Regions from separate parts of the Liquorilactobacillus nagelii DSM 13675 genome, predicted to be linked through region 1. Evidence: predicted binding sites of a transcription regulator. Region 1 holds the regulator's gene; the other holds the start of a gene.
The links. The regulator HrcA, encoded in region 1, represses chaperone genes, less so after heat shock. The targets are predictions, from matches to a motif close to TTAGCACTCNNNNNNNNNGAGTGCTAA.
Positions count from the first base shown of each region.

Region 2: a site for HrcA is predicted at 1,730-1,756, ahead of G6O73_RS01000 (Hsp20/alpha crystallin family protein). Genes of this name have one in related genera too.

Region 1 covers NZ_CP049304.1:622,160-633,473, forward strand. The annotation lists gene rnpM (RNase P modulator RnpM) at 18-326, shown strand; gene G6O73_RS03425 (YlxQ-related RNA-binding protein) at 310-621, shown strand; gene infB (translation initiation factor IF-2) at 666-2,981, shown strand; gene rbfA (30S ribosome-binding factor RbfA) at 3,007-3,363, shown strand; gene truB (tRNA pseudouridine(55) synthase TruB) at 3,456-4,370, shown strand; gene ribF (riboflavin biosynthesis protein RibF) at 4,367-5,317, shown strand; gene hrcA (heat-inducible transcriptional repressor HrcA) at 5,425-6,462, shown strand; gene grpE (nucleotide exchange factor GrpE) at 6,509-7,102, shown strand; gene dnaK (molecular chaperone DnaK) at 7,158-9,032, shown strand; gene dnaJ (molecular chaperone DnaJ) at 9,147-10,274, shown strand; gene lepA (translation elongation factor 4) at 10,437-11,314, shown strand, end outside.
Region 2 covers NZ_CP049304.1:176,315-187,628, reverse strand. The annotation lists gene G6O73_RS01010 (glycosyltransferase) at 1-845, shown strand, start outside; gene G6O73_RS01005 (DUF554 domain-containing protein) at 986-1,705, shown strand; gene G6O73_RS01000 (Hsp20/alpha crystallin family protein) at 1,828-2,271, shown strand; gene manA (mannose-6-phosphate isomerase, class I) at 2,387-3,355, opposite strand; gene G6O73_RS00990 (TetR/AcrR family transcriptional regulator) at 3,540-4,157, shown strand; gene G6O73_RS00985 (ABC transporter ATP-binding protein) at 4,184-5,914, shown strand; gene G6O73_RS00980 (ABC transporter ATP-binding protein) at 5,914-7,758, shown strand; tRNA gene G6O73_RS00975 (tRNA-Ala) at 7,838-7,910, shown strand; gene G6O73_RS00970 (hypothetical protein) at 8,162-8,476, shown strand; gene G6O73_RS00965 (thiamine pyrophosphate-dependent enzyme) at 8,680-10,443, shown strand; gene G6O73_RS00960 (AAA family ATPase) at 10,574-11,314, opposite strand, start outside.

The DNA.
Region 1 (11,314 bases):
TAGAGGAGGGATTCTTAATGGTACATCAACGAAAAATTCCCATGAGGAAAGATATTGTCTCTGGCGAAATGAAGCCCAAAAAAGAATTAGTTCGAATCGTTAAGAATAAGGCTAATGAAGTTAGTATTGATCCCAGCGGTAAAAAAGCTGGTCGAGGCGCTTATCTTAGTCTAGATGTTGCGATTGCAAAGCAAGCCAAAGCCGATCGAACATTTGACCGCGTTTTTGAAATAAAAATTCCAGATGAATTCTATGAAGAGTTAGTTGCTTATGTGGATCATCAAGCAGCCCGGCGTGAGTTATTTGGCAATGAATCAAAAAAATAAACAGCAAAGTCTGCAGTTATTAGGTTTAGCTCGTCGTGCTGGTAGATTGGCCACCGGCGAAGCAACAGTTTTAAAAAAGGTTCGACAACATCAGGCTGAATTGGTCTTTGTGGCTGCAGATGCTGCAGAAGCAACGAAAAAAAAATTTACTGATAAATGCCAATTTTATCAAGTAAAACTAACTGATTTATTTTCACGAGATGAATTAAGCGAAGCTATTGGAACCGATCGATCTGTGATTGCAGTGATGGACACTGGTTTTGCAAAAAAATTAAACCAGTTATTAGAAATATGAAGGTTTAATGATTACCATTAGATTAAAGATTGGAGAGTGAATCTATGGGGAAAAAAAGAATCTACCAATTAGCAAAAGAATTAAATATTAGTAGTAAAGAAGTAATCGCGGCAGCTAAAGAGCGCGGCTTTTCAGTTCGCAACCATATGTCGACATTAGGAGAAAACGAGGAACGTCAATTGCGAGAAAGTCTGCGTCCAAATCAGTCAACTAAAACATCTAAGCAACAAGCAAGTGTAAAAAAGGAATCATCAGTAAAAAATAAACCTGTTGTTCATGAAACAAGTCACACGGGAAAAAATGTAAATGTAAATGCAAATTCAACAAAATCCCAACAAGCGACAGATAATTCCAGGAACAAAAGACCTGAAACCAAGCAGTCTCAACAGCATAATAATGCTAAAACCGATCAAGGTAGTAACAATCGGACAACTAATAATTATCAAAATAACCGAAGCAATCAGAATCGGAATAATCAACATAGCTACGGTCAAAATCGTTACAACAGTAATTTCAATAAAAAGAAACGAAAAAATCGTCGGAATAATCGACGACCAGAAAATAATAAACCAGCTGTTCCACCACGTAAAAATAAGCCGTTACCAGAAAAGTTGATTTATACGGTTGGAATGAATGTGGCTGAAATTGCCAAGAAAATTCATCGTGAACCAGCGGAAATTATTAAGAAACTCTTTATGTTGGGAGTTATGGTCAATCAGAACCAATCGCTCGACAAAGAAACAATTGAAATTTTGGCAAACGAGTACGGAATTGGCGCCGAAGAAAAAGTTGAAGTCGATATCGCTGATATTGACAAGTTCTTTGAAGAAGAAAAGGATAATAAAAAGCACTTAGTTTCTCGACCACCAGTGGTTACTATTATGGGTCATGTTGATCATGGTAAAACAACCTTATTAGATAAATTACGTCATACTCATGTAACAGAGGGTGAAGCCGGTGGAATTACCCAGCATATTGGTGCCTATCAAGTAAAACATGATGGCAAAATAATCACATTCCTAGACACTCCAGGACACGCTGCTTTTACTAATATGCGGGCTCGTGGGGCTGATATTACTGATATTACTGTTTTAGTTGTTGCAGCTGATGATGGTGTAATGCCACAAACAATTGAAGCGATAAATCATGCTAAAGCAGCTGGTGTCCCGATTATTGTAGCAATTAATAAAATTGACAAACCAGGTGCCAATCCCAATCATGTAATGGAAGAATTAACTGAATATGGTTTGATTTCTGAAGCATGGGGTGGCAGTACCATTTTTGTGGAAATTTCGGCTAAATTCGGCAAGAACTTAGATGAACTGCTTGAAATGATTTTACTTGAGTCTGAAATGTTAGAATTGCGTGCTAATCCAAAACAACATGGTGCTGGATCGGTTATTGAAGCTCGACTTGATAAAGGAAAAGGGGCAGTTGCTACTTTATTAGTTCAGCAAGGAACGTTGCATGTTGGTGATCCGATTGTTGTCGGTAACACGTTTGGCCGTGTCCGGACGATGATTAGTGACAAAGGTCAGCAAATCAAAAAAGCTTTGCCGGCAACACCTGTTGAAATTACTGGTTTAAATGAGGTCCCAGATTCTGGAGATCGATTTGTAGTCTTTTCAGATGAAAAGTCAGCTCGTGCGGCTGGTGAAGAACGTGCTAAACGTGCCTTGATCAAGGAAAGAAATCATACACCACACGTTACATTGGATAACTTGTTTGATTCGTTGAAGGAAGGCGAATTAAAGGAAGTCAATGTAATTATTAAAGCGGATGTGCAAGGTTCAGTTGAGGCTTTGGCTAACAGTCTGCAAAAGATTAATGTTGAGGGTGTCCGAGTTAATATTATTCACCAGGCAGCCGGAGCGATTAATGAAAGTGACGTTACCTTAGCGGAAGCATCAAACGCAATTATTATTGGTTTCAATGTGCGCCCAACTACCCAAGCAAAGTCTCAGGCTGATACTGATGATGTTGATATTCGCTTGCATAATGTAATCTATCAGGCGATTGATCAAGTTGAAACTGCGATGAAGGGTATGTTAGAGCCGGTATATCAAGAAAAAGTTATCGGACAAGTTGAGATTCGCCAAACGTACAAAGTTTCAAAACTAGGTACAATCGGAGGCGGCTATGTAACTGATGGCTATATCCAACGGGATAGTGGTGTACGCTTGATTCGAGATGGAATTGTAATTTACGAAGGTAAATTAGCTAGCTTGAAACGTTTCAAAGATGATGCTAAAGAAGTAAAACAAGGCTTTGAGTGTGGTCTTATGATTGAAAATTATAATGATATCAAAGTCGGTGATCAAGTTGAAGCGTTCATCATGCAAGAGGTTCCAACTAAATAAGCTTTAATGAGGGAGATGGAACGTTTTGGTACGTAGTTATCGTGTTGGGCGTTTAGCCCAAGAAATTCAACGTGAAGTTACTGATATTTTGATGAAGCGAGTACGTGATCCTCGGGTAAATGGGGTAACAATTACAGGTGTGGATGTTACTGGTGATTTACAGCATGCGACGATATTTTATAGTATTTTGTCAGACCAGGCTTCCACGGGAGAAAAAACTCAGATCGGTTTAGATAAAGCAACTGGTTTAATCCGTCGAGAGTTAGGTGCTCGTTTGAGCATTTACGTTACTCCTGAAATTCACTTTGAACGTGATCGTTCAGTTCAATATGGTGATAAAATTGATCGCCTGTTGAACCAAATTGAACGGCATGATCAGTAGTAGTTTAAAAGATGATAAATGACAAATACCGACTGGTGTAAAAATCAATCGGTATTTGTACTGAATAGGTTGATTTTAAGTGGGGTTGCAAAATGGACGGAATAATTCCTTTATATAAACAAAAGGGCATGACCAGTAATGATTGCGTACGTCGCTGTCGGGGAATTTTAAGTATGAAACGTGTCGGTCATAGTGGGACCTTAGATCCTAATGTTGATGGAGTGCTGTTACTTTGTGTGGGGAGAGCAACTAAAGTCGTCAACTATTTGATGGATTCTGGCAAGATATATACTGGTGAAATAACATTAGGTCTAGCGACAACAACCGAAGACCTTGATGGCGAAGTAATTGAGACAAAGCGTTTAGTAAGACCCTTTACTTCAGTTGAAATTAGCGAGAAAATGCAGTTATTGACTGGAGAACAAATTCAAATTCCCCCTTTGTATTCGGCTGTTAAAGTGAACGGTCGTCGCTTATATGCATATGCGCGAGCCCATCAACCAGTTGAAAGACCCAAACGAAAAATCAATGTTGCTTATTTTCGCCAAACGGGAGCAACTACTTTTGATTCGGCAACAGGTCAACAAAAATGTTATTTTGAAATCAGCTGTGGTAAAGGCACATATGTCCGAACTTTAGCTACGGATTTAGGCCGCTTGTTAGGAGTACCAGCAGTAATGTCACAGTTAACTAGACAACAAAGTGGCAGCTTTAAAATTTCTGATACGGTCAGTTTATCGCAACTGGAAAAGTTAACCAAGTTAGATCGAGTGCAGGAAATAATCGCCGACTTGGATACAGCATTGCAAAAATTTGAGCATTACCAGCTAGACTTAACTGAATGGCAAAAGGTCCGGAACGGTGGTTTCTTGAAATTACAGTATATATCTGAAAAGTTAGTGTTAACTTATAACGGAAAAAGCCGTTGCATTTATCATTGGCACTCAAAGTACCTGTGTTATGTTCCAGAACAGATGATTGATTTAACGGAAGGAAATCAAACGTGAAAACAATTGTTTTGAATGAGCCGCTCGACTCAGAAAAAATTCCACTAGAAAAAGTCGTTTTAACTTTAGGTTTTTTTGATGGGGTTCACCGTGGTCATCAATTGGTAATTAAACGTGCCGCAGCTGAAGCCAAAAAACGCGGTTGTCATTTAGCTATTATGACGCTTGACCGACAACCAGCAATTGTTTTTCAACATGTCCCCGCAAAAAAAGTTCACTATTTAACGACCTTACAGCGCAAATTGGAACTTTTTGAGCAGATGGGGATTGATATTGCCTATGTCGCCCCTTTAACGGGGCAGTTACCATTCATGGGGCCGCAAGAATTTGTTGATCGCTATATGGTGGGACTGCATGCAGTTGCCGTTGTTGCAGGTGAAGATTATACCTATGGTAAACATGACATTGCTAATATGCAGCTTTTGCCAAGGTACGCCAAAAATAGGTTTTCAGTGATTGCCGTTGAGCATTTACGATTTCAAGAACACAAAATTAGCTCGACTTCAATTCGAAAACTACTGGATAGTGGAAATATTGCCGCAGCTAATCATTTGTTAGGATATATTTATCAAAATAGCGGCCTAGTTGTACACGGTGAGCAACGTGGCCGTCAACTAGGATTTCCAACACTGAATTTGGCAATTCCGGTAACCGAGCGGATTTTAGCTGAAGGAATTTATGCTGTTAAAGTTAAAATTGCCGGAAATACTTATCAAGGAATGGCTTCGATTGGTCGAAATGAAACCTTTGGCAATAATCGAAAAGTTACAGTTGAAATTAATTTATTTGATTTTAACCAAATGGTTTATGGGCAAACAGTTACAGTTGATTGGTATCAAAAATTGCGTAATCAAGTAAAATTCACCGGTGCTTCAGCTCTAATTAAGCAATTAGAAAATGATCGACAGCAAACAATAATATACTTTAAAGCCAAAAATAAAAAATGATTTTTTTAGCTGATAGAGAGGTCATTCTTGACTTATCAGCTTTTTTCTTGTATATTAATAATTGACTTAGCACTCTAAGAGGCTAAGTGCTAATCGAGGTGATAATCATGCTAACGGAAAGACAGTTACTGATACTTGAGGCCATTATCCAAGATTATGCAGAAGCACAACGCCCGGTTGGTTCAAAATCTTTGGAACAGCAACTACCGGTTCATGTCAGTTCGGCAACAATTCGTAATGAAATGGCAGCTCTGGAAAAGAAGGGATATTTAATTAAGGAACATTCCTCTTCTGGCCGAGTTCCTTCAATTAAGGGATATCGATATTATGTTGATAATCTGGTCAAGCCAACTGTAGCCAACCCGGAACTGGTTGATAGTGTGCGCAGCTCGCTTAGTAATCAATTCTTTAAAATTGATGAATTAGTAGCTGAATCTGCAAGAATTTTATCAGAGATGACTAACTACACTGCGATTACTTTTAAACCTGAAGGACAAAATGTTCGTTTGCAGGGATTTAAAGTTATGCCGATGCGTAATCAGCAGGTAATGGTTCTGCTAATTACCAGTGACGGTGAGGTTGAAAGTCAATTATTTAATTTGCCCAAGCAAATTACTGGTGAAGAACTAGAATCAATTGTGCGAATTATTAATGAACGAGTTGTCGGTTTGCCACTAGATCAAGTAGTTGCTCGATTACGTGACAGTGTACCAATGCTTTTACATTATGTGCAACAACCATTAGGCTTTTTGAACGTTTTTGGACAGGTATTAAATCAAACAGTTCATGATCAGTTTTATGTCGGCGGCAAATTAAATTTGTTGAACTTTGTCGAAAATGGTAATATTGACCAAATTAAAGCGTTGTATTCATTGATTGATCACTCTGATGATATCAGTAATTTAGTTGGTAATAGTGATGATGACCAGACGATTCAGGTCAGGTTAGGAGACGAATTGGAGGACAGTTCGTTGCAAAACTATAGTTTGATTTCAGCAAGTTATAATGTCGAGCGGCATGGCCGTGGTCTAATTGCTTTGCTTGGTCCAACCAATATGCCATATTCAAAAATGATTGGTTTGTTGGATGTCTTTCGTGTTGAGTTAGCGCGTAAAATGCTTGATTATTATGATTTCTATGATTAATTGGGATTAGAGAAGGGGTGTTCACTTGCCAGAAAAACAAAGTGATCTGAAGAAAAAGTCTGTAGCGGATCAGCCAAAAGCTGAATCAACTAGTAAGAGCCAAACTAAAGCTAAAGCTGCTGAAAAAAATAAGCAGTCAGCTAATGATCCTGCTAATTCTAAAGTGACTGATGAATCAGTTCAAACTGCTCAAAAACTGCAAGAGTTACAGCAAAAGTACAGTGATTTGGAAGATAAATATTACCGTGCAGAAGCTGAAATGGCTAATATGCACAAACGCTTCAAAAAAGAGCAGGAACAATTATTAAAATACGATGGTCAGTCACTTGCTCGCGATGTTTTGCCCGTTTTGGACAATTTGTCTCGCGCATTAAAAATTGAAGCAACTGATGACGATGCTGTTCAGTTAAAGCATGGAATTGAAATGGTCTTTCGTGATATGGAAAAAGCTTTGAAAGATAACCATATTACGCGCATTGAAGCGCTAGGGAAACCATTTGATCCAACCTTTCATCAAGCAGTAAAAACTGTTCCAGTTGAAGAAAATCAGACATCTGAAACAGTTGTCGAAGTTTTCCAAGATGGCTACTTGTTGAAGGACCGTGTTTTGCGGCCAGCAATGGTGGTTGTTGCACAATAGTTAACTAGTTTATTAAAATATTTAAAAAGAATCTAAAATAAAGAGGTTGAAATTTATGTCAAAAATTATTGGAATTGACTTAGGAACAACCAACTCAGCTGTGGCTGTTCTTGAAGGAAAAGAAGCCAAGATTATTACTAATCCAGAAGGAAATCGGACTACTCCATCAGTTGTTTCTTTCAAAAACGGAGAAACTCAGGTTGGTGAAGTAGCTAAGAGACAGGCAATTACTAACCCAAATACTATCTCCTCAATTAAGCGTCATATGGGTGAAGCTGGGTATACTGTTGAAGTTGAAGGAAAAAAATATACCCCTCAAGAAATTTCGGCAATGATTTTGCAATATATCAAAGATTATGCTGAATCCTATTTGGGTGAAAAAGTCAGTCAGGCAGTTATTACTGTTCCAGCATATTTTAATGACGGTCAGCGTCAAGCAACTAAAGATGCTGGAAAAATTGCTGGATTAAAAGTTGAAAGAATTGTCAATGAACCGACAGCGGCTGCTTTAGCTTATGGTTTGGATAAAACTGATAAAGATGAAAAAATCTTAGTTTTTGACCTTGGCGGTGGAACTTTTGATGTTTCAATCCTTGAATTAGGCGATGGCGTCTTTGAAGTATTATCAACTAATGGTGATACTCATCTTGGTGGTGATGACTTCGATCAAAAAATTATGGATTGGCTGATTGCTGAATTTAAGCAAGAAAACGGTGTTGATTTAGCAACTGATAAGATGGCTATGCAACGTTTGAAAGATGCAGCTGAGAAGGCTAAAAAAGACTTATCTGGAGTAACTAGTGCACAGATTAGTTTACCATTTATCAGTGCCGGTGCTAATGGCCCATTGCATTTAGAAAAAACTTTGACACGGGCTAAATTTGATGAATTAACAGCTGATTTGGTTGAACGAACAAAAATCCCAGTACGGAATGCTTTGAAAGATGCCGGCCTGTCAAACTCTGATATTGATGAAGTAATTCTTGTTGGTGGTTCAACTCGAATTCCAGCTGTTCAGGATGCTGTTAAGGCTGAAACAAATCATGAACCTAATAAGTCAGTTAACCCTGATGAAGCTGTTGCTTTAGGTGCTGCTGTTCAGGGTGGTGTTATTACTGGTGATGTTAAAGATGTTGTCTTATTAGATGTTACCCCATTATCATTGGGAATTGAGACCATGGGTGGAGTCTTCACTAAGTTGATTGATCGTAATACAACTATTCCAACTAGCAAGTCACAAGTATTTTCGACTGCCGCTGATAACCAGCCAGCGGTTGATATTCATGTTTTACAAGGTGAACGTCCAATGGCTGCAGATAATAAGACTTTGGGACGCTTCCAGTTAACTGATATTCCGGCTGCTCCAAGAGGAGTTCCACAGATTGAAGTTAAATTTGATATTGATAAAAATGGAATTGTAAATGTTTCTGCGAAAGATTTAGGAACGAACAAAGAACAAAAGATTACAATTAAGAGTTCGTCCGGTTTGTCTGATGAAGAAATTGAACGAATGGTTAATGAAGCTAAAGAAAACGAAGCTGCTGACAAGCAACGTAAAGAAGAAGTTGACCTTAAAAATGAGGTTGATCAACTCTTGTTTAGTTCTGAAAAGACTTTGAAAGAAGTTAAAGGTAAAGTTTCAGACGATGAAATTAAAAAAGCTGAAGCTGCTCGAGATGCTTTGAAGAAGGCACAAGAGGCTAATAACGTTGAAGATATGAAGACTAAAAAGGACGAATTAATGAAACTCGTTCAAGAAATGTCAGTTAAACTTTATCAACAAGCTCAAGAAGCTAACAAAGCTGGTCAAGCAACCGATGCTAAAACGGCTGATGGTGACAATGGCAGCAAGGGTAGTGACAACAAAGGTGACGATAACACCGTTGAAGGAGACTTTAAAGAAGTTAACCCAGACGATGACAAGAAGTAATTGCTATTGCTAAAATAGCAAAAAAAGTCAAAGACCTGCGGGACTTTGACTTTTTTTATCGCGTTGCTTATGTTACGCTGTTGAAGAAAACAGTTGATAAATTGGAGGAAAAACATGGCAGAAAATAGAGATCCTTATGAAGTCCTAGGTGTTTCGCGGGATGCCTCTGCTGCAGAAATTAAAAAAGCTTATCGGCGATTATCTAAAAAATACCATCCAGATTTAAACAAGGCTCCTGGAGCCGAAGAAAAGTTTAAAGAAATCAATGAAGCTTATGAGATTTTGAGCGATCCGCAAAAAAAAGCCCAATTTGATCAGTATGGATCAACCGGTGGTGGTCCTCAGGGATTTGGTGGATTCCAAAATGCAGATTTTGGTGATTTTGGTGGCGGCTTTGAAGATATTTTTTCATCATTTTTCGGTGGTGGGTCATCTTCACGCTCTCGCAACCAACCTCGTCAAGGGCATGACTTACAATACAATATGACTTTGACTTTTGAAGAAGCTGTTTTTGGCAAGAAAACCAGTATCCAGTATACTCGCGAGGCTTTGTGTAAAACTTGTTCAGGCAGCGGTGCTAAACCGGGAACAACACCTGATACTTGTCAGAATTGTCATGGTAGTGGTGTGGTACGGCAAGCACAAAATACACCATTAGGTCGAATTGTCCACGAAACAGAGTGTAGTGTTTGTGGCGGAACCGGAAAAATTATTAAAGAAAAATGTCCTGACTGTCATGGAAGTGGAAAGATTCAAGAAAAACATGAAGTTGAAGTTTCAATTCCAGCTGGGGTTGAAGATGGCAATCAAATGCGCTTGCAAGGACAAGGTGAAGCGGGACTTAATGGTGGACCATATGGAGATTTATATATCGTCTTTCGGGTTAAGCCAAGTAAGCTTTTCAGGCGTGATGGCGCTCAGATTTACTTTACCCAGCCAATCAGCTTTGTCCAAGCGGCGTTAGGTGACGAGGTAGCTGTAAAAACAGTTCATGGTGATGTGAAATTGAAGATTCCAGCAGGGACTCAATCGGGAACTGTTTTCAGATTACGAGGTAAGGGCGCACCGCATTTACGAAGTAAAACGATGGGTGACGAAGAAGTTACGGTGGAAGTAGTTACTCCTAAAAGTTTAAATTCTCGCCAGAGAGCTGCATTGAAAGAATTTGCGGCAGCCGGTGGTGAAAATGTCAGTGGTGAAGGTTCAATATTTGAGCGATTTAAAAAGCATGGAAAACGTTAATTAGTTTAACTTGAGGTTATAAGTATAAAACGAGTGACAAAAGCAATAAGTTTGCCTTTGCTACTCGTTTTTTATAGAGTTGTTGATTTGAGGGTGATTGTATTCAAGAAACACGACTGGTATAATTTTAATGGATAGACACGGAAGAAAGCAGGCACAAGAATGAATTTAACAGAAATGCAAGAACGACAACGGCGAATTCGCAATTTTTCGATTGTGGCCCATATCGATCATGGTAAATCGACGCTGGCTGATCGAATCTTAGAATTAACGGATACCGTTTCCAAGCGCGAAATGCAAGATCAACTGCTTGATTCGATGGAGCTTGAACGTGAACGGGGAATTACTATCAAACTAAATGCAGTTGAATTGCATTACCATGCTGATGACGGTGAAACTTATATTTTTCATTTAATTGATACACCAGGACATGTTGATTTCTCTTATGAAGTTTCGCGTAGTCTAGCTGCTTGCGAGGGAGCTGTTTTAGTTGTTGATGCAGCTCAAGGAGTTGAGGCTCAGACTTTAGCTAATGTATATTTGGCGATTGATGATGATTTAGAAATTGTTCCTGTAATTAATAAAATTGACTTACCTTCAGCACAACCGGAAGTTGTCCGGCAGCAGATTGAAGATGTGATTGGAATTGATGCGTCAGATGCTGTTTTGGCCAGTGCTAAACAAGGAATTGGTATCAAGGAAATTCTTGAAAAAATTGTCCGCCAAGTTCCAGCACCAACTGGTGATCTAACGGCTCCTTTGAAAGCTTTGATTTTTGATTCAGTTTACGATGACTATCGAGGGGTGGTCTTAAGTGTTCGGGTCGTTGATGGAATCGTTAAACCGGGCGATCGAATTCGACTGATGAATGGACAAACAGAATATGAGGTTACGGAAGTTGGGGTTAACTCTCCTAAACCGTTAAAGCGAGATTTATTGATGGCCGGTGATGTTGGTTATTTGACGGCCAGCATTAAGGATATTCAGGACACTCGAGTTGGAGATACAGTGACTTTGGCCAATAATCCGGCTGATAAAGC
Region 2 (11,314 bases), 450 kb from region 1:
CCAATCGATTAGCTGCTAAAATAAGGCAACAATACCATTTGAATTATCAGATTGTTTCTTGGGGACATACTTCCATTAAGGAAACAGATTTTTTCAGTCAAGATGATTTACAGTTTCCAGATTATCATCTAGCTATCAGTTCTGGTATTGAAAAGCAACTGCAAGAATTAGGCGTTCCAGCTGCTAAAATTTTTCTTATATACAACCCTGTAACCATTGAACGTCAACCTATTATTCCCATTCCCCCCAAAAATCAGCCATTCCATCCAGTCTTCATCGGTCGAATGATCCTTGATGGTCAAAAAAATATTCGGTTGTTATTTGACTCTCTCAAATTATTACAAATTCCTTGGCGATTAGATATGTTTGGCAAAGGCTATGATTTAGCAAAAGTTAAGTATTATGCTCAAAAATTAAACATCGCAGAAAAAATCACTTGGCATGGTTGGCTGCCAGATCCTTGGGAAAAAATCCGTCAAGCTGATGCTCTCTTACTAAGCTCAAATTATGAAGGTTTTCCGATGGTGCTTGTTGAAGCAATTTCTCGAGGATTACCGGTTATCTCGACCAATTGTCCTACTGGTCCACAAGATATTATCAATCAAAAAAATGGAATTTTAACTCCAATGAATGATGCTACTGCTTTTGCTAATGCCTGTACTTGGCTTTATCTTAATCGCTTTGCCTATAACCATCAGCAAGTCCAACAAACTATTAAAATGTTTGATGTTAGAAACTATATTCGACATTTACAAGAAATTTATTGTTATGTGACCGGCAAAACTCAAAAATTAACTTTTAACTTCACTCAAAATAACACTCTAGAACAAACTAGGACTGATTAAAAAGGTTGCAGCAACTAACTGCAGCTTTTTTTATTTCAATTCCGTATTATGATCTTAAAAAAATACAGCCGTTTTCCGTTAGAAAATGTTAGAATAGTTTAACATCGTTAATGCGAGATTTTTAACCTGGGGGGATTTTAATGTTTATCGGAATTGGAACTATCGTCAATACTGGAGCTGTTATTGCTGGAGGATTGGGTGGTTATCTTTTTCAACGGATTTTAACCAAAAAAATGCAAGAAACTTTAATGCAAGCACTTGGAACAGCTGTAATTTTTATTGGTATCTCTGGTGCCTTAAGTCAAATTTTAGTGATTCAACACCATCTTTTAACAACTAAAGGCACTATGATGGCTGCAATTTCATTAGCTCTGGGAGCCTTTATTGGTGAGCTGTTAAATATTGAGGGGCAATTTAATCGTTTAGGAAATTGGTTACGTACACGTGTTGGTCGACAAAATGATTCAAAATTCATTGATGCGTTTGTAATTGCTACTTTGACGACTTGCGTTGGAGCCATGGCAATCATCGGTCCATTACAAGATGCTTTAGCACATGATCCAACTATGCTGTTTACTAAAGCAATTTTAGATGGTGTAATTGTAGCATTATACACAGCTGCGCTTGGAATTGGCGCAATTTTTTGTGCTTTGCCAATTTTTATTTTTCAGGGTAGCATTACCTTGTTAGCGGCAATTATTTCACCTTGGTTGAGTACTTCAATGACGAATGGGATCTCCCTGGTAGGTTCGATGCTCATTTTTTGCATCGGTCTGAATCTTCTTTTAAATTGCAAAATACGAGTCGCTAATATGCTCCCTGCAATTTTGATCGTAGTGCTTTATGCAGTTTTTGAATAGATTTTTCTTGATAATCATCATTAATTAGCACTCGATAATTAAGAGTGCTAATTAATTGCATTTATGGCCAAAATGTTTATTATAGAAGATGAAGCGAGGAATTAAAGAAAGGATGATTTTAGATGGCTAATGATTTAAATCGTTATAATGGTTTACTGGATAATTTAGGTGGCTGGATGAATGATGACTTCTTTAAGAACTTTGGAAAAAATGTTTTCAATAAATTGCCAATTAAAGGTGATTTAAAAACAGATATTAAAGAGACTAAAGATGCCTATCAAGTAAAAATTGATATGCCGGGTTTTGATAAAAAAAATATTCATATCAACTATGATAATGATGTTTTATCAATTGCTGGAACACGTGATAGTTTTAGTGATGAAAGCGACAAAGAAGGAAATACTGTCTACAGTGAACGTTCCTATGGCGAATTTTCAAGACAATATCATTTACCCGATGTAGATCGTGACAAAGTTAGTGCAAAATATAATGAAGGTGTTTTAAATTTAACTTTGCCAAAGGTTGAAAAAGTTGAAGATAGTGCGAGTCATATTGAAATTGAATAACTTTGCTAATTAATGAGCGGTTAGGTCAAAAAGTACCTTTTGACCTAACCGCTCATTTAGTTTTGAGAAAATTTCACGTTGACCTATATCTTAATCTTGTCCATGTAGCTAAGTACTAAGACTTTTCCCCGGGTTCTGATGCAATAATTTCTAATTGACCACTAATTTTCCATGATTTAACTTGAAATGGCAAAATTAGATGCTGACCTTTTTTCAAAGAATAGTCTTGTCCATTAATTTGTAATTGGCCACTTCCAGATAAAACCGACATCAACGTATAAGGTGCGTCTTTTCGAACAAAATTTGCTGTTCCACCACCAGTCAAGTCCCAACGATAAACCGCAAAAAAGTCAGTCTCCACGTATTGGATCACTTGTGCATCCCCCACTCGATATTTTTTCGATTGTAATCTCGGATCAACGTGTGGAACATTCGTGACGTCAATTGACTGTTGCAAATGCAACTGTCTCTTTTGATGAGTTGTTGGATCAACTCGGTCAAAATCATAAACTCGATAAGTCGTATCCGAACTTTGTTGTGTTTCTAATGCCATAATTCCCGCGCCGAGAGCATGGATTGTGCCACTAGGTACATAAAAGAAATCACCAGCTTTAACTGGAACATAACGTAATAATTGCTGCCATTTTTGCTGCTTAATCATTTCAGCTAACTCGGCACGTGTTTGAGCGGTATGACCATAAATTAGTTTAGCATCTGGTTTGGCTGCAATAATATACCAACATTCAGTTTTGCCTAATTCATGTTCATGTTCGGCCGCGTAATTATCATCTGGATGAACTTGTACTGACAAGTCTCTGTGAGCATCTAATATTTTAGTCAGCAATGGAAAAACTTTTCCTTTAGCATTTCCAAAAAGTTCACGGTGTTCTTGCCAAAGTTGATCAAGCGGTACGCCTGAAAATTCTCCATTCTCAACAATTGCCCGGCCGTGAGGATGTGCCGAAATTGCCCAACATTCGCCTGTGTGATCACTTGGTATTTGGTAACCAAATTCACTTTTCAGCCGAGTCCCACCCCACATCTTTTCTTGAAAATATGGTTTTAAAAACAAGGGTTCTATCATATTTGCCTCCAAATTACCCGTTATTTAAATTTTTGTCCTGAATCAAGTATAGCATGAAACGGTTTTCTTCGTTAATAAAGAAAATAATTCCCCCTCAATCCTTGTTTTTTCACAAAAGATCTTTTATAATGTGACATGTCGTCATGTGACACTGCGTCATGAATTAATAGAAAGGATTTATGCTATGCCTAAAGATACATTTTACAATCTTGAACCGGCAAAGAAACAACGTTTGTTCGTGGCTAGTAAAGCGGAATTTTCACATAAAAGCTTTGCTGATTCGGCAATTAGCGAAATTGTTAAAATGGCTGGTATTTCTCGAGGTAGTTTCTATCAATACTTTGAGGACAAACTTGACTGCTACCTTTATTTTGTCGGTCAAATTCAAAATGAACGTAACCAAATATTTTTAGATACTTTAATTGCCAACCAAGGTGATTTAATTGCCGCCACTAAACACTTCTTTACTATCAGTATTGAAGATGTTCTCCATGGTACGTATGCTGATTTTTATCAAACCATGATTACCGCTCATGATTTTCGTTTGCATCGCTTTTTGCACCATGGCAGTCGTCAACAATTAGTAAATGATCTCTATCAACAGACTGATCTCAGTCGACTGAAAGTCAACAATTTAGAAGATTTTCGTTATTTAATTGAAATGATTTTAAATATTTTTTTCCGCTCAATTGGCAGCTATTTTATTAATAGCCGTTCACAAACTCAACCAACTGTTGAACAAATTAAAAAGCGCTGTTTGTTAATGCTCGACTGGTTAGCTAACGGTGTTGCAATTAATTAACATTATTTACAAATTGGAGGTTTCCTATGTACAAAATTGTACGTCAACGATTAGCACCTTGGGCTGTCGTAGGAGCAACGATTTTCATGATGATTCAAGTTTTTTGTAATCTTAACTTACCAACCCTAACATCGACAATGATTAATAAGGGTGTCGCAGTTGGTAACACAGCTTACATTTGGAAAATCGGCAAAGAAATGCTCTTGATTGCTTTAATTGGAATCATTGCTTCAGCAGGCAATGTCTATTTTGCTTCAACTCAAGCTCAAAAACTTGGTACTAAATTAAGAGATGAACTCTTTGAAAAAGTACTTTACTTTAGTGGCCATGAAGTTGATCAATTGGGTGCATCTTCTTTAATTACCCGAACAACAAATGATGTTTTACAAATTCAAAATGTTACCGTCATGATTTTACGAATGATGCTCCAAGCACCAAGTATGTTAATTGGAGCAATTATTATGGCCTTTTTGAGTGAAAAAAAATTAACTGGTGTTTTTTTAATCTCACTGCCCTTGCTTGGAATTGCTGTTGGATTAATTATGTATTTTGTTGTCCCTCTTTTTAAAAGCCTGCAAAAAAGAATTGATCGCATTAATTTGGTTTTCCGTGAAGGACTAACTGGTGTTCGTGTCATTCGCGCTTTCAGACAAGATACTTTCGAACAAAATCGTTTTAAAGTGGCCAATAAATCATATACTGACACGGCGATTAAAGCCTTTAGCTTAGTCTCTTTAATGTTTCCAATCATGACTTTAATTTTAAATGCTACCAATATTGGAATTATTTGGCTTGGTGCTAATTTAATTGCTAAAAGATCGATGCAAGTTGGTAACTTAGTTTCTTTCATGACTTATGCAGCTATGATTTTATTTAGCTTCATGATGCTATCTATGGTTTTTGTCTTTATTCCTCGGGCACAAGCAGCCGCAACAAGAATTCAAGAAGTGCTTGATACCAAATATTCTATTCAGGATCAACAACAGCCGACTAAATTAACAATTAGACACCAGCCTAAACTTGAATTTCGACATGTTTTCTTCCGCTATGATCATGCCGAAAACCCTGCGCTAAGCGATGTTAATTTTCAGTTAACTGGTGGACAAACCTTGGCAATCATTGGTGGAACTGGTGCAGGAAAATCAACTTTGATCAACTTAATTCCACGCTTATATGATCTCGAAAAGGGAACAATCAAGCTTAATGGTCAAAATATCAGTCAAACAACACAAAAAGAATTGCATCAACAAATTGCCCTAGTTCAACAAAAAGCATTTCTCTTTAAAGGAACTATTCGCAGCAATCTAACCATTGGAAAAACTGACGCGTCTGAAGCTGAAATGTGGCATGCTTTAGAAATCGCGCAAGCTAAAGACTTTGTCGCTGATTTACCGCAAGGTTTAGATGCAGTTGTTGAACAAAATGGGAGTAATTTTTCCGGTGGACAACGTCAGCGATTAGCAATTGCTCGTGCAGTCATTAAACCTGCAGCTGTTTATGTCTTTGATGATTCATTTTCTGCTCTTGACTTTAAGACAGATGCTAAATTGCGTCGAGCTTTAGCTAATGATCCGCAAATTAAACAAAGTATTGTTATCATTGTTGCCCAAAGAATTGCAACAGTTACTCAAGCAAATCAAATCATTGTTTTAGACGGTGGACAAGTTGTGGGACAAGGAACTCATCTTGAACTTAAACAGCACAACCAAACTTATCAAGAAATTATCAAGTCACAATTACGTGGGGAGGAGATTTAATGCCACAACATGGACCTGCCGCTAACATTGGCAAGGAAGTCGAAAAGCCCAAAAATTTCTGGCAAACTACTTGGCGTTTATGCAAGTATATGGCACCTTGGAAATGGTTCTTATTTATCGTATTTGCATTCGCCATTGGTTCAGTTATCTTCCAAATTATTTCACCCAAAATTTTAGGTGAAGCTACAACTACGATTTTCAATGGCCTGTTAGTCGGTTATCGAAAAATCAAAGTTGGACAGCATTTAAGCCGTTTTCCAATTAATTTCACTAAAATCAAAAATATTTTATTAACTGTTGGAATTATGTATTTAATTTCAGCAATCCTATCATTCTTTCAACAATTAATTATGGCTAATATTTCGCAAAAGATTGTCTATCGACTACGTGCTGATTTAAAAGCTAAAATGCAGCGTCTACCAATCGTCTATTATGACACTCACTCCAATGGTGATATCATGTCACGAGCAATTAATGATATGGATAATATCGCAGGAACACTGCAGCAAAGTTTAGCGCAAATCGTTACCAGTGCCGTAACTTTTGTCGGTGTTTTATTCATGATGCTAACTATCAGTTGGGAAATGACCTTGATTGCCTGTATCACAGTTCCATTAGGTATCATCGTAATTGCTGCTGTAGCTCCTCGTTCGCAAAAATACTTTGCTGCCCAACAAAAAAGTTTGGGATTATTGAATGATCAAGTTGAAGAAAGCTTTTCTGGTCATACGGTCGTTAAAACTTTTAATCGTGAAGAAACAAGTATTGCCGCTTTCAAAGAACAAAATCAAATTTATTATCATTCATCTTGGAAAGCACAATTCATTTCTGGTTTAATTATGCCTTTAATGAACTTTGTTTCAAACATCGGATATGTCTGTGTAGCCGTTGTTGGTGGTTTAAAGGTTGCTAATGGTCAATTGACCTTGGGAAACGTCCAAGCCTTTTTACAATATGTTAATCAGTTTACTCAACCAATTACCCAATTAGCAAACTTGGCAAACACTATCCAAGCAACTGTTGCATCTGCTGAAAGAATTTTCCAAGTTCTTGATGAACCTGAAATGCAAAAGACTAGCGTACCAATTGCCAATCAAACTGCTACCCCAGCCAAAATCCAATTTGAGCATGTTGACTTTGGCTATGCTCAAAAAGAAACTTTGATTAAAAACATGAATTTAAAGGTTGTTAATGGTGAAAAAATTGCGATTGTTGGTCCAACTGGTGCTGGTAAGACTACTTTAATTAATCTTTTAGAACGTTTCTATGATATTAAAGGTGGCTCTTTAAAACTTGATGGACGTGACACAAGAAACCTGCTACGTTCCCAAGTTAGAAAACACTTTGCAATGGTTTTACAAGATACTTGGTTGTTTACTGGCAGTATTTATGAAAATATCAAATATGGACGCGAAAATGCTACTGAAGCAGAAATTTATCAAGCTGCTAAGGCTGCACATGCAGATACTTTCATTCGCCAACTTCCTCAAGGCTATGCAACAGTTTTAAACGAAGAAGCTTCAAATATCTCTCAAGGTCAGCGACAATTATTAACGATTGCTCGAGCCTTTTTAGCTGATCCGGAAATTTTAATTCTTGATGAAGCAACTAGTTCAGTTGACACTAGAACCGAAATTTTAATTCAACATGCTATGGATCGTCTATTGAGTGGACGAACAAGTTTTGTGGTTGCCCACCGTTTATCAACTATTCGTGATGCTGATAAAATTTTAGTGATGAATCATGGTTCAATAATTGAAACTGGCAATCATACCTCACTGATGGCAGCCAAGGGATTTTATGCAGATCTTTATAATAGTCAATTCACCGCTCCAAGCCTTTAATAAAAAGTTGATTAATATCGCTTAAACATAAATTATTCTTTGCGACTCCTGACTAGCAGTGATATAATAACAGTGTCTTGGGTTATTAGCTCAGTTGGGAGAGCGCCTGCTTCGCATGTAGGAGGTCGCCGGTTCAAGTCCGGCATGATCCATTAAATGAATTTCAACTGATGGTAATGGTGCTTAAAATAGCATTGTTGAGGTAATTTCAGCTTAGAGCGTGTCTAATTGTTTTTAAGAATCGGTAATAAAAGAGAACCACAAGAAAACCACAAAATATCTTCTGGCGGCAAGTGACTGTTACTCAAATTGAGTAGCAGTTTTTTTGAGCAATCTTTACTTTCTAATAAATTTAATATATTATTAAATAGATTTTTAAAATTATTGGAGGACTTTGATTATTATGATGGTTAATTTAAAAAATCCTGTTACAAATCAGTTCAAACAATGCAAGGCCGGATTTTCTTGGACTGTATTCTTTTTCGGATTTTTTCCAGCACTTTTTAGAGGAGATTGGAAATGGTTACTAATTATACTAGGAATTGATTTAGTAACCGGATTTTGGTCATTTGGACTTGTTTCTGGCGTTGCAAATATTGTTTTTGCATTTATTTATAATAAGCTTTATATAAATGATCTGCTATCAGCTGGCTATATACCAGCTGATGAATCTTCCAAAAATGCCTTATTAGCTAAGGGCTTTACTGTTAGAGAATAACGAACTAGATTAGCATTGAGAAATCAATGCTTTTTTTATACTAATCTATTTCAATTCGTTCACTAATTCTTCTCCCAAATGAGTATTTTTACGTGTAATAAAAAAAATAACAATAGTCTCTTGTAAATGACGGTATTTGTGTTATAGTAATCCTTGTAATAAAAAAAGTAACAATAGATTTGCTAAATACGGAGGAATTGCTTATGACAAAAATAACGGCAGGACAAGCTATCGCTAAAGTTTTAATAGATTGGGATATTGATCATCTTTATGGTATTACAGCTGATTCAATCAACAATACTGTTGATGGCTTTTATCAAGAAAGAAGTCGATTGAAATATATTCAAGTACGTCATGAAGAAGTTGGAGCTTTAGCTGCTGCTGCAGATGCCAAATTAACAGGAACCATCGGTGTCAGTTTTGGATCTGCAGGCCCTGGTGCTGTCCATCTACTGAATGGACTATACGATGCCAAAATGGATCACGTACCCGTTTTAGCAATCGTTGGACAGTCAGCGACTGGTGTAATGAATACGAACTTCTTTCAGGAAATGAATCAAGATCCAATTTTTGCTGATGTAGCTGCATTTCACAAGCAGGTTGTTAATGCTGAGCAAATTCCTTATGTAGTCGATGAGGCGATTCGCTCAGCATATGCCACAAAGTCTGTTTCAGTAGTAATTGTTCCCGATGATTTATCCGGTCAAAAGATTGAATTTTCTGGCTTCAAAACTGCTCCAATCAAAGCAACTGTTCAAAATTCAAGCCCCAAAGAAAGTGATTTAATACAAGTTAAATCAGCCTTAAAAGCAGCCAAGCATCCGATTCTTTGGGTCGGTAAAGGAGCTTTTAAAGCTCGAAATGAGATCATAGCAGTTTCAGAAAAATTTAGTTTACCCGTATTATCAACTGCTCCGGCAACTGGAGCAATCCCAACCGATCATCCTAATTTTATGGGTTCGCGCGGACGCCTTGGAACAAAACCGGCATTTGAAGTTTCTCAAGCTGCTGATTTAGTTTTATTTATTGGTACTAACTTTCCTTTTGCTCGTTACCTGCCTGATAATATCAAATTCATTCAAGTTAATAACAATTTAGCTGATCTTGGTAAACAGCGTGATGCCGATCTTACTATTTTGTCAGATGCTCAACTCTTTCTTCAAAAGTTATTAGAATTTGATTTTTCAATCGCACCAACCAATTTTCTAAAAGCTGCCCAGATTGACAAAAAGAACTGGGACGCTTGGTTAAATAAACTAGCAGATGATGATCAAGCTGGTTTGACAGCTGAAGGCGTGATGAAAGCAATTAAAGAAAACTCAACTGATGATGCTATTTTTGGACTTGATGTCGGCAATAATACTGAGTGGGCCATTCGTCAACTACCACTCAACCGACAACAGCGCTTTACAATGTCAGGCTGGTATGGAACAATGGGGTTTGGCTTGCCAGCGGGGTTGGCCGGTAAATTAAGCTATCCTGACAGACAGGTTTGGAGTATCTCAGGTGATGGTGGCTATGCAATGGTAATGCCAGATTTATTGACTGAAGTTAAATATCAGTTACCAGTTATTAATGTCGTTTTAGAAAATAAAGTTTTCGGATTTATTCAACACGAAAAATTAGTCGCCCATCAAGCGCCGTATGGAATTGATTTATTGGGTGCAGATTGGGCAAAAGCGGCAGAAAACTTTGGTGCCATCGGGTTTAAAGTAACTAATTTAGCCGAATTAACAGCTTCTATGCAAAAGATTAAAGAATTACAGGCTAATGGCAACCGCTTACCAATTGTTTTAGACGCTAAAATTCAGAATGTTGATCCAATTGATACAAGTTTTGTTCCAGTTGATCGAGCAACATTTGGTGATCAAATGGTTGATAACTATCGGCAGCAATATCGAATTACTGAAAGTGAACAACCCGCTTTCAATGAAATCTTAACTAGTCTAAACAATACCGAAATATAGTTTCTTTAAATCAACTAAATGTAATTAATTTACAATACTAAAATATAAATCAGGTCATTAATTTAAACATTAATGACCTGATTTTATAATTTGCTCAGCTTACGCTTTAAGATCTGTTCACTTTTTTATTCTATTTCAGTGTTCTACTTGGATGACAAGTTAAGTAGATTATTTGATGTTCTTTGGCCAATTCCTGTAAAAGCTTCATTCCACCCTGCAACTTTTCAGCATCTAAGTTCACAAACGGATCATCAAAAATAATTGGTGGCTTTTCTTGCTGATACATCGCATCAATTAATGATAAACGTCGACAAATTCCTAATAAATCTTGATATCCTTCGCTTAAAAGATTTAATTGATGTTGTTTTCCATAAGCTGCTGCCGTTAAATTCAACTCAGCATCTAAACGATAATTCTGACTGTTCTCTTGAGCTAATTCTTGATAATAATGAGCAAAATTTTTCATTATCGGATCCATATATCGAGCAGAAAAATTGTTTTTTGCAGTAGCCAAATACTTGCTAGTCGCTGTTAGTAGTTTAAATCGCTTGGTCAGTTCCAAATTCTTTTGTTCAAATTCAGTTTTTTGACTGGATAACTGATTAAAATAATTTATTTCTTTTTCAAATTCACTCAAAACTGTAGTAATTTTCCAAGCTTTTTGCTGATTTTTTTCTAACTTTTCTTTTACTGTGTTCAATTCATTAGTTAATTCACTAAGAGAATCTGGCTGGTTAGTTATCGATGTCGTAGAATTCTGTGCATAAAACGTAGGATTTTCTGTTAAAAAATTTTGAATCATTACTTTCAGATTCGCCAGTTGCTGTTCTTCATGTTGTAAAGTAATTACTTGATCACGTAAAATTTGTAG